DNA from 3 places in the Psychrobacillus sp. Z3-81 genome. Region 2 is predicted to be linked to each of the others. Evidence: riboswitches for the same ligand, from Rfam matches in the RefSeq annotation. Region 2 holds a riboswitch; each other region holds the start of a gene.
What was found. A riboswitch is a leader RNA that binds a small molecule or an ion and turns the genes downstream of it on or off. The one in region 2 is predicted to bind S-adenosylmethionine.

Region 1 (3,973 bases), on a different contig from region 2:
GTCCGCCCTTTAAAGAAATGACCTCTGATACTGTACCAAATTTTTTAAAGTTGTCACGGAATGCTTGAGCGAGCTCTGCTGCTTTCTTATCGTAAGCTGCTTGATCCTCCCATGCATTACGTGGAACTAGCACTTCAGTTGGAACTCCTTCTACTTGAGTTGGAATTGCCAATCCGAAAACATCATCTTGAACAGTTTCTACGTCATTTAATTTTCCTTCAATTGCAGCACGCACCATTGTACGTGTGTATGATAGCTTCATACGGCTTCCTACGCCGTATTCTCCACCAGTCCAGCCGGTATTTACTAGGAAAACCTGTGCTCCATGCTCATCAATTTTCTTTCCAAGCATTTCAGCATATACAGTAGCATGCAATGGTAAGAAAGGTGAGCCGAAGCAAGTAGAGAATGCAGGCTGTGGAGAAGTGATTCCTCGTTCTGTACCAGCAAGCTTAGAAGTAAAGCCGCTTAAGAAGTGATACATTGCTTGTTCTTTCGTTAATTTACTGATTGGAGGTAACACTCCGAATGCATCAGCCGTTAAGAAAATAATTGTATTTGGATGACCCGCAACAGAAGGGTCTACTATATTATCAATATATTGAATAGGGTATGCTGCTCTCGTATTCTCAGTAAGTGAGTTATCTGCGTAATCAGCTACACGCGTATTCGCATCAACTACTACATTCTCTAAAACAGTACCAAATTTAATAGCATCATAGATTTGTGGCTCATTTTCACGAGTTAAATCGATACATTTTGCATAGCAGCCACCTTCGATGTTGAATACACCTTTATCAGACCAACCATGTTCATCATCACCGATTAATTTACGTCCAGCATCAGCTGATAACGTTGTTTTTCCTGTACCAGATAAACCGAAGAATAGGGTAACATCTCCTTGTTCACCAACATTTGCTGAACAATGCATTGGTAAAATGTTTTCTTCCGGCAATAAATAGTTCATAATAGAGAATATAGATTTTTTAATTTCACCAGCGTATTCTGTACCGCCGATCAGAACTACTCTCTTTTCCATGGAAACAATGATAAAAGTTTCGGAGTTCGTTCCATCTAAAGCTGGGTCAGCCTTAAAGTTAGGCGCGCTGATTACAGTAAAATCAGCTTTATGTGTAGAAAGCTCTTCGGAAGTAGGGCGGATGAATAACTGATGAGCAAACAAATTATGCCAAGCAAATTCGTTTATGACTTGGATGCTCAAGCGCGATTCAGGATCTGCACCAGCGAATCCATTAAATACGAAAAGTTCTTCTTGTTCTTTTAAATATTTCACTACTTTTATATATAAAGCTTCAAATTTTTCTGCGGAAATCGGTTGGTTCACAGGACCCCAATCAATTTTTGCTCTAGAGATAGGTTCATCCACGATATATTTATCTTGCGGAGAGCGACCAGTATATTTTCCGGTTTCTGCTTTCACAGCCCCGGTGGAAGTAAGTACTGCTTCTCCTCGAGCTGTTGCTTTTTCAACAAGCTCTGGCACTGATAATTGAAGGCAAATATTATTCCCGGATAACAATTGGGTCAGTTCACTCATAGTATCAATTGAATTCATGTGATATTACCATCCTTTTTTATATTTTCCCTCTACAGGTGGAGGTGGTTATCTGATATGTGAAATAGTATAACACATTTGACTATATAATCTATACTAATTAGCATAAAATTTTTAAACTGTGAAATTTTGGACAAAAATTATTGACTTCTATTTTATGTTTACGTATGATGATAAATTGAACGGATACTCTTATTCCGAGTCGGTGGAGGGATGTCAGGCCCTGTGAAACCCGGCAACCTGTAATACTATTATTACAAAGGTGCCCAACCTGAGACAAGGTATAGCCTTGATTGATAAGAGTGAAAGGTGTTTATGATATGAATCCCTTTCCTCATTGTTTATTTGAACATGAGTGAAAGGTTTTTTTATTTACATCGCCCTAAATCCTTGTGTGCCAAGTCCGAAACGGCTTCAAGTTTAATATAGGCTTGACATGGGAATGAGTACCGTATCAATTCCTGAGAGAAATCTCGCAGGATATAGGAGGAAAGCATTTTGACACAACGTCGATTATTTACATCGGAATCAGTAACAGAAGGGCATCCAGATAAGATTTGTGATCAAATCTCTGATGCTATTCTAGATGCAATTTTAGCAGAGGATCCTAATGCTCGTGTAGCTTGTGAAACTACCGTGACAACAGGACTTGTTTTAGTTGCAGGTGAAATTACCACATCTACGTACGTAGATATCCCTAAGGTAGTACGCACTACTATCAAAGAAATTGGATATACAAGAGCTAAATATGGTTTTGACTCTGAAACCTCTGCAGTGTTAACTGCGATTGATGAGCAATCTCCAGATATTGCTGCTGGTGTAGACCGAGCACTTGAGGCAAGAGAAGGCTCAATGTCTGATTCAGATATTGATGCGATTGGAGCAGGTGACCAAGGTCTTATGTTCGGTTATGCTTGTAACGAGACACCGGAGCTTATGCCATTACCAATCAGCTTAGCTCACAAGCTATCTCGACGATTAGCGGATGTTCGTAAAGATGAAACGTTACCTTATTTACGTCCAGACGGAAAAACACAAGTAACAGTAGAATACGATGAAAATAACAATCCAGTACACATAGATACAATTGTTATTTCTACACAGCACCATCCAGAAGTGACGTTGGAGCAAATCCAACAAGACCTGAAGGAGGTTGTAATCAAACCAATCGTCCCTGCTGAATTAATAAGCGATAAAACAAAGTACTTTATCAACCCGACTGGTCGATTTGTAATTGGTGGTCCTCAAGGGGATGCTGGATTAACAGGACGTAAAATTATTGTAGACACTTACGGTGGTTATGCACGTCATGGCGGTGGAGCATTCTCAGGTAAGGATCCAACAAAAGTAGACCGTTCTGCTGCTTATGCTGCACGCTACGTGGCAAAAAATATAGTTGCCGCTGGACTTGCAGATCGCTGTGAAGTTCAATTGGCTTATGCTATTGGTGTCGCTCAGCCAGTATCTATCTCTATAGATACATTTGGTACTGGTAAGATAACGGAAGCAGAGCTAGTAACATACATCCGTGAATTATTTGATCTTCGCCCAGCTGGTATTATTAAAATGCTTGATTTACGTCGCCCAATCTATAAGCCTACAGCAGCTTATGGACACTTTGGCCGTACAGACATCGATGCTCCTTGGGAGAAAACTGATAAAGCAGATGAGCTAAAGCAAAAGGCAGGAATTTAAAGAGAAAGAGACTTTCGTAACAGAAAGTCTCTTTTTTATTTAAGGAAAAATCATCATAATAGACAAAATGATAAATGTATATTTTTAGATTAGATATAGTGTATATACGTAAAGAATGCCTGTCCAATTACCACGCCATGTTTTCGCTTCTCTTATAGAAAGCTTATAAGAGTGATTTATAATATTTTCCTTTTTCTACGTATTCATTTATGATTCGATCCATATCTTTTTTGTCCTCATCATTTAATTCTCTTACGACTCTTGCTGGGTTTCCTAAAGCTAATGTATTTGGTGGTATTTTCTTGCCTGGAGGAACTAAACTTCCCGCGCCAATGAAAGCACCTTCTCCAATTTCAGCTCGGTCAAGAATGATAGAGCCCATTCCTATTAAAGCTCTCTTTCGAACAGTACACCCATGTAATGTCACCTGATGGCCGATGGTCGCTTCATCTTCAATAACTAAAGGATTATTTGGGCTTTGATGAAGACAGCTCAAATCTTGGATACTCACTCGGCTGCCAATAATTGTTGGAGCGACATCTCCACGAATTACTGAACCAAACCAAATAGAAGTGTCAGGACCTATCGTCACATCCCCTGTGATCGTTACATAATCAGCGATATAGGCGCTCTGGTCTATTTTTGGTTCCTTACCTTTAAATGGATAAATCATTTTTTACTCGCTCCTTTGTATTTTAGAAT
Region 2 (3,973 bases):
CCAAGCGGTGCAAACATAGTAGAACCAATTGGAGCTAAGTCATTGCCACTTTCCTTTACGTAAGAAGCTAGGAAGGAAATATGCTGGAATGCGTTTAAATCAATGTCTCCTTCAGCAAGTGCGTTGTTAGGAAGGGTATAGTCTGAGAATTCCTTTAGCTCAATTTCAATTCCTTCTTTTGCTGCTTTCTCTTGAAGGATTGGCCATTGGACACCGTCAGAACCGTTTACCCCAATGATGACCTTCTTTTCGGAAGCTGATGAGCTGCTACAAGCGGATAAAACAAGTGCTGTAATTACTGCAAATAGTAGTAAGCTAATTTTTTTCATGTCAATCTCTCCTTATCGTCTTAAGAATTTTTTCGATAATGTATTTCCAATCCATTGGGCAAATTGCACAAGTATAATTAAAATCAGTACAGTGACGATCATGACACTTCCGTCAAATCGTTGATAGCCATAGGTCATTGCCACGTGTCCAAGTCCACCTGCGCCAACTGTTCCTGCTACTGCGGAGAAGTCGATTAAGCTGACGGTAGTGAATGTAAGACCTAGAATCAGTGGACCTAGTGCCTCTGGAATTAGCACAGTAAAGATAATACGTAGTGGGCTTGCTCCCATTGCCTGAGCTGCTTCAATTACACCGGTATCGATACTTACTAAATTGTTCTCCACGACCCTAGCTATGGAAAAGCTGGCTACAATGGTCATCGGGAAGATGGCACCTGCTATTCCGATCGTTGAACCGACTACTAATCTAGTAAGCTGCGAAATGGCAACTAAGAAAATAATGAACGGGATCGGTCGAATGATATTTATCAATAAATTTAGTAATTGAAACAAAAACTTATTTTCTAAAATATTTTTCTCACGAGTTACAAAAAGTAGTAGACCAATACTGATTCCTAGAATAGAGGAAAAAATCAGTGTCACAATGACCATGATGATCGTTTCGCCAGTCGATTCTAAAATCGTTGGCCAAAATGTCGTCCAATCAACCTTCATTTGGTGTCACCTCCTGAAGTTCTACAATGGTTGTTAATTCATGAATGGCATCCTTTATTCCCTGCGGGTCTCCTTCAAAGGAAATGAGTAGATTTCCGAATAGCTTTTCCTGCAGCTCTCGAATAGAGCCGTAGACGATGTTAAAGTGTACGCGGTGTTTTTGCGTAACCTGGGAAAGGATGGACTGGTTTGTAACATCCCCTTTAAAGATGACCTGATATAATTTTTTCCCACCGTTCTCTCGCCACTCCTGTAACACAGTAGGGGAGGGGAGATCCTGCTGGACGGATTGGATAAACCGTTTGGTGGTCGAGTGCTGAGGGTTTGTGAATACATCGAAAACGTCCCCTGTTTCAATCACCTCGCCGTCTTCCATGACAGCCACCCTATTACAGATAGATTGAATAACATGCATTTCATGAGTGATCAGCAAAATAGTAATCCCAAATTCCTTGTTCACTTTTTTTAGTAGCCTTAGAATATCAGCCGTAGTTTCTGGGTCTAGTGCAGAGGTTGCCTCGTCACAAATCAGAATATCGGGAGAAGTTGCAAGTGCACGAGCGATTCCTACACGCTGCTTTTGACCACCTGATAGCTGGCTTGGAAAATCCTTTGCCTTGCTTGTTAGCCCGACAAAGCTCAGCAGTTCCTCTACTCGTTTGTCTATTTCTTGTTTTTTTAGACCGGCAAGCTTTAGTGGATATGCTACATTTCCAGCTACAGTACGAGAATGGAAGAGGTTGAAGTTTTGAAAAATCATCCCGATGTTTCTTCTTCTCGTTCTTAAATCCTTAGAGGAAAGGCTGTTCACGTCTGTGTTTTGAATAAAAACGGAACCCTCTGTAGGACGCTCTAGCATATTCACTAAGCGAAGCAGCGTGCTTTTTCCTGCACCGCTGAATCCGATAATACCGAAAATATCTTCTTTCTCAATGGAAAGAGAGACATTCTTTACAGCGTGCACCTTTCGTTTTCCAAGAAGAAAGGTCTTTGAAACATTTTTGAATTCAATCATGGGATCCCTCCTAGAATCATACTTCTTCAAACAACGTAGCCATCTTACTTTCCAGGAAAGAGACTTGATTAGAAATGTGCTAAATGCCTTATTATAATTGGGCAAGACCTCGATGGGGTCTGGCACGGAGTAGGAAGTTAAACAAAAAGAGCTCTCTTTTCTTATCAGATAGACAAGAAAAAGAGAGCTCTTCAAAAGATTTGAAAAACCATCTCTCTCATCTCTCAAGCTAAGCTTGCAGGAATTGGCACAGTGTTCAAATTTGAACCTGTTGCCGAAACGTCATTGGGCCTGTCCCTCGGTTTCTCTGGATAAGAAAGTGATGCGCTATGTAATTGTTGTAAGAATTGATTATAACTTTAAACGCTTTAGTCAAACTAGTCAAGTTATTTTTACTATTAATTTTATTTTGAATATTAATATCGTTTTGATGTACTATAAAAAAATAAGGCTATAAATTGCTAAAACACCAATAGTTCCTAGTACAACAGTCATGGCATTAGAAAAAATAAAAGCCAAAGAAAAAGCTACTATTGCGCCTATTAATCCAAATAAGTAATTTCCTTCTTGGATATAAAGAATGGCTGGAAAGATTAATGCCCCTAACACGGCATAGGGGATATTTGCTAACACGCCAGACACGATAGGAGGTAGTTCCCTGCCTTCTAAAAATGTCAAAGGGAACGCACGTGGGATATATGTAACAATGGCCATGCCAAGGATGGTCCACCAATACCAATCACCCATATTAAGACTCTCCTTTCACGATGGGTCTTGCTTTTTTGGAATAAATCAGTTCAATTAGGATAGAAGCTGCCAGCGTAGCGATTAAAATGGACCAGCCTGTAGATAAGAGTTGTGTCCAATAAAAAAAGCCGTTGATACTTGCGGCAGTTAAAGCTAGCATGACCACCTTTCTATTGCCTTTCATGGAGGGCACTAGAAGTCCGATAAACATGGCATAGAGTGCAACGGACATCGCAGCTTGAAAAAATAACGGCAGATTGGCTCCAATGACATGTCCAACTGCAGTAAAAACCACCCAGCTGCTGTATGCGATGAGGATCACTCCAAAGGCGAAGGAGGTTGTGAGCTTTTCTTCTTTACGGGTTGCCAGAACGGAAAAAGCTTCATCCGTGATTCCAAAAGCATATATTCCTTTTATCCATCTTTTTTCCCGATGCATCTTTTCACTCAGTGATGCCGTCATAAGGAAATGACGTATATTGACGACAAATGTATTTAAAACGATTAAAATAGGGTCAACACCTTTCGTCAAAAGCGTCAAAGACATATATTGGGCAGCTCCGGCATAAACGAGTATACTCATTGCAGTGGCTTGCCAGATAGTTAAGCCAGCCGTTTTTGCAAGAAGTCCAAATGTAAGGGCAATCGGAAAATAGCCAATAGCGATATTTACCCCGGCCCTTAAGCCTTTTGAAAAAGTCACAAATTTCTCACCACCTTCATGATAATGAAGAAATTATACTATAAGAAAGTCGTTTTATGTATACACTAAAAGGGAAAGATTAATTACATAGGAATGCGGAGGGAAAAGTATGCCTGATTGGTTTTCTATAGAAAATTTTACACATTTAGCACAGGACTATCGAGCATTAGGGCCGATAATTGGTATTTTACTTCCTTTCTTGGAAGCGTTTCTTCCATTCTTGCCACTCGTTGTTTTTATCGTGGCAAACGTAACAGCATATGGTCTGTTTTTTGGGTTTTTACTAACTTGGGTGGGCTCTGTTGCAGGATCTTATGCCGTCTTTTTGGTCATTCGTAAATATGGACGAGCTAGAGTTTTAAATTTTATTACAAGACATGAACGAATCCAGAAATTAATACTATGGGTAGAGAGAAATGGATTTGGACCGCTGTTCTTATTTATCTGTTTTCCGTTTACCCCTTCTGCGCTAGTGAACATAGTCGCAGGTTTATCAAATATGAA
Region 3 (3,973 bases), on a different contig from region 2:
ATTAAATCCTCGGTTACACCTGTCTTTACTAAATCCTTTGGAGTCAGCTGCTGATGGGTAGTGGATGCTGGGTGTATAATCAGCGATTTTGCATCTCCTACGTTTGCAACATGAGACCAAATTTCAATATTGTCGATGATTTTTCGACCCGCTTCTTTTCCACCCTTTACTCCAAAGGTTAGAATGGAGCCATATCCTGATGTTAAGTATTTTTTTGCAAGCTCATGAGTCGGGTGACTTTCAAGCCCTAAATAGTTGACCCATGTCACTCCTTCATGCTGTTGTAAGTATTCAGCTATCTCCTGTGCATTTTCATTATGCTTCGGCACCCTTAAATGAAGTGTCTCCAATCCTTGTAAGAAGGAAAAGGCAGCCTCCGGGCTAAGAGAGGGACCAAAATCTCTTAACAGCTGTACTCTCAGCTTAATAGCAAACGCTACATCTGGTACATCAATGCCGTAACGTAATCCATGATAGGTTACATCTGGCTCCGTGAAGCCTGGGAACTTATCAGAGTTCCAGTTAAAATTACCACCGTCTACTACGACTCCACCGATTGTTGTTCCATGACCTCCAATCCACTTTGTTGCAGAGTGAATCACCACGTGAGCTCCATGCTCAATTGGATTGCAGCCATAAGGTGTCGCGAATGTATTATCCACCAGTAATGGAACTCCCACCTCATTTGCAATGCTTGCCACTTTCTCTACGTCCAACACATTGAGACTTGGATTACCGATTATTTCAGCAAAGAATCCCTTTGTTTTGTCCGTAGTTGCTTCTCGGAAGCTTTCTGGATTGGTTGAATCAACAAATTTTACGGTAATGCCGTACCTTGGGAGTGTATGGGCAAATAAATTAAATGTTCCTCCATACAAATTCTCAGCTGCAATTATTTCATCGCCTGCTCCTGCAATATTTAAGATAGAAAAAGCAATAGCCGCCATCCCAGAGGAAAGTGCGACAGCCGCTGTTCCTCCTTCTAATGCTGCAATACGTTGTTCAAACACATCAACTGTTGGGTTCGTAATACGGGAGTAAATGTTACCAGTTTCCTTTAAAGCAAATAAGTTTTGTGCATGCTCCGTGTCTTTAAATACATAGGAAGTCGTTTTGTGAATGGGTACCGCTCGTGAGCCAGTGACAGGGTCCGGTTGTTGTCCACCGTGCAGAAGTAATGTTTCTTTGTGAAGATTAGTCATTTGAATTCCTCCAATTTAGTAGTTTAGATGGAATGCTGGAGGCCTCGAGAGGATATTGAACAAGAAAACCCCTCTTCTAGTAATGAGAAGAGGGGACTGTTTGACTTGTTCCTCCTCTTATCTTCCAAATCCAACTAAATGGATTTGTAGGATGTAGCACCTTCCAGTAAAAACTGGGGTTGCTGGACTTCGTAGGGCCTATTCCCTCGGTCTCTCTTGATAAGAGTATTTGGTTTGTATTTCCATCTTGTTACACAGTTTAGCTCCTCTTCTTTTATTCGTCAAGGAAAATAGTTAAAATTCTGAAACTTTTTTGTTCTTACACTCGTTTAATAAAAGGAATACCTTGGAAAGGGGGAACGTAAAATGAGTATTTGGGTATATGGAGTTGCAACTCTTTTCATCGGATATCTTCTTGGGTCAATTCATGGTTCGAAACTAGCACAATTTTTTAGTGGTGTGAATATTAAAAAGGAAGGCCTAAATAATTCTGGTGCATCTAACGCAACCATTGTACTTGGCTGGAAATATGGCATTCTTGTTGGGGTAATCGATATATTAAAAGGCGCCGTTATGATCATTGGCGTTCGATTGTTTGCTCAATATACAGAGATTTTTTCTCCTGCACAGTTAGATTTTTTACTCTATTTAGCTGGGGCTGCTGTAATCCTAGGACATAACTTTCCTATTTACACACGCTTTCAAGGAGGAAAAGGTACTGCTTCCATTATCGGAGTATTACTTGCATTGCATTGGCCGGTAGGGCTTGCCGCATTACTGCTACTTATAGCAATCACTATTATAACGGACTATTTATTAATCGGAGTTTTTGCATTTTACATCGTTTTCGTAGCAGCATCTTTCTGGGTAGCAGACGGATTAGGTCCTGTCATAGTTGCCAGCTTTCTGTTCTTGATGGCCCTTCTACTTCATCGCGAGAATGTTCAGCGACTAATGAAAAAGGAAGAGCGAACACTTTCATCCGTTATTAAGAAGAAAAAGCCTTCAACCTAAGGAGCATACATGAAAAGAAAAATGAGGTGGATTGTGCTAGTACCCGTTTTTATCACCTTTTTTGTTGGAGGAGGATTATGGTTACTAACTGGCAAATGGCTAGAGGATGGACTTAAGCCAGCAGCAGATGGCACAAATGAATATGCAATCGTATTAGGAGCAAAAGTCAAAGAAGGAAATATCCCATCCTTGGCACTTCGTTATCGACTAGAAGCCGCTTTGGAATATGCCCAATCATATCCACACATCAAACTAGTAGTCTCTGGTGGTCAGGGACCTGATGAGGATATAGAAGAAGCAGTTGTAATGAAAGAATACTTGGTCGAACACGGGATTGAAGAGGAAAGAATCATTCTGGAAAATAAATCTACCTCTACTTATGAAAATCTACTATTCTCTCAGGAGATTCTGCCTGATGACGTGGAAGCTGTCACTATCATCACTAGTGATTTCCACTTGCAACGGTCCAAGATAATTGCCGAGGGGCTTGGTTGGGATGCAGACGTAGTTCCTGCCGAGACACCACCAGTAACCGAGGCAAAGCTGAGACTAAGGGAACGTGTAGCATTACTAAGGACATTTATCACTGGACAATGAAACTCTGCCTATGTGGACGGCAGAGTTTTTTAATTGGAGTAAGGGGTGGGGCAGCTAGGATTATTGATTTTCCGCTTCCTACTGGTGGGTTGGCCGTTACTCTCAGTTAGGCGTCGGTTACTCTCATTCGGTGATACTTTATTCTCGGATGGCTTCCCGTTATTCTCGCTGGGAGGCTATTGACTCTCATTCAGCTGATTTACTCTCGTTCGAGGTTACTTTACTCTCGGATAAGGCGAAGTTACTCTCACTCGATTTCCACCTCTTACTGGGTCAGCCGTTACTCTCGCTCGGAGGCTATTTACTCTCACTCAATTTCCCACCTCTTACTGGGTCAGCCGTTACTCTCAGTTAGGCGGTGGTTAATCTCATTCGGTGACACTTTATTCTCGGATGGCTTCCCGTTACTCTCGCTCGGAAGCTATTTACTCTCATTCAGCTGATTTACTCTCGTTCGAGGTTACTTTACTCTCGGATAAGGCGAAGTTACTCTCACTCGATTTCCACCTCTTACTGGGTCAGCCGTTACTCTCGCTCGGAGGCTATTTACTCTCACTCAATTTCCCACCTCTTACTGGGTCAGCCGTTACTCTCAGTTAGGCGGTGGTTAATCTCATTCGGTGACACTTTATTCTCGGATGGCTTCCCGTTACTCTCGCTCGGAAGCTATTTACTCTCATTCAGCTGATTTACTCTCGTTCGGAGGCTATTTATTCTCGGATAGAGCAATTTTACTCTCACTCGATTTCCAATTCTTACTGCTCTAGACGTTACTCCCTGTTCCATCTCCGCCTTACTAATTAGAATATTCTACTACTTAGAAGACCAATTCCCCTATTCAAACAACGATACCTTTATCTCTTTACCCATTCCGTATACTAGCTGTGCATGAAGCTGGCCTCTATGGTGATAGAGGTGAGCTACAATCTCTAGCAGCCATTCAAATCTTGAGTAGGTAGCCCCCCAATAGGAGGTTGCCTGCTCCTCCAATTGATTTTCGGAATATGCTTTATAGGTTGCAGATAGATAAGCAAAGTTTTCTAGTGCTGCCCTTTTTAAATCCTCTACACTTTCGAATTTTAAATAGGAATAGAATTCATTCATCTCTTCCTGTCTATAGCCATTTGCGATAAGGAGATCCGCCTTGCAAATCGTTACCA

Region 1: it holds a riboswitch for S-adenosylmethionine, as region 2 does, so the genes downstream of both, metK (methionine adenosyltransferase) here and AC1ECF_RS07600 (methionine ABC transporter ATP-binding protein) in region 2, are expected to answer to the same signal.
Region 3: it holds a riboswitch for S-adenosylmethionine, as region 2 does, so the genes downstream of both, AC1ECF_RS16830 (O-acetylhomoserine aminocarboxypropyltransferase/cysteine synthase family protein) here and AC1ECF_RS07600 (methionine ABC transporter ATP-binding protein) in region 2, are expected to answer to the same signal.

What each region holds. Positions count from the first base shown of each region.
Region 1 covers NZ_JBWQPU010000014.1:72,352-76,324, reverse strand. Annotated here, with positions in the region: gene pckA (phosphoenolpyruvate carboxykinase (ATP)) at 1-1,576, opposite strand, end outside; SAM riboswitch class I at 1,766-1,879, shown strand; gene metK (methionine adenosyltransferase) at 2,072-3,271, shown strand; gene AC1ECF_RS14445 (gamma carbonic anhydrase) at 3,435-3,944, opposite strand.
Region 2 covers NZ_JBWQPU010000005.1:110,964-114,936, reverse strand. Annotated here, with positions in the region: gene AC1ECF_RS07610 (MetQ/NlpA family ABC transporter substrate-binding protein) at 1-329, opposite strand, end outside; gene AC1ECF_RS07605 (methionine ABC transporter permease) at 342-1,004, opposite strand; gene AC1ECF_RS07600 (methionine ABC transporter ATP-binding protein) at 994-2,019, opposite strand; SAM riboswitch class I at 2,234-2,337, opposite strand; gene AC1ECF_RS07595 (AzlD domain-containing protein) at 2,455-2,766, opposite strand; gene AC1ECF_RS07590 (AzlC family ABC transporter permease) at 2,768-3,469, opposite strand; gene AC1ECF_RS07585 (TVP38/TMEM64 family protein) at 3,579-3,973, shown strand, end outside.
Region 3 covers NZ_JBWQPU010000022.1:21,642-25,614, reverse strand. Annotated here, with positions in the region: gene AC1ECF_RS16830 (O-acetylhomoserine aminocarboxypropyltransferase/cysteine synthase family protein) at 1-1,202, opposite strand, end outside; SAM riboswitch class I at 1,317-1,428, opposite strand; gene AC1ECF_RS16825 (glycerol-3-phosphate acyltransferase) at 1,569-2,216, shown strand; gene AC1ECF_RS16820 (YdcF family protein) at 2,226-2,813, shown strand; gene AC1ECF_RS16815 (DinB family protein) at 3,648-3,973, opposite strand, start outside.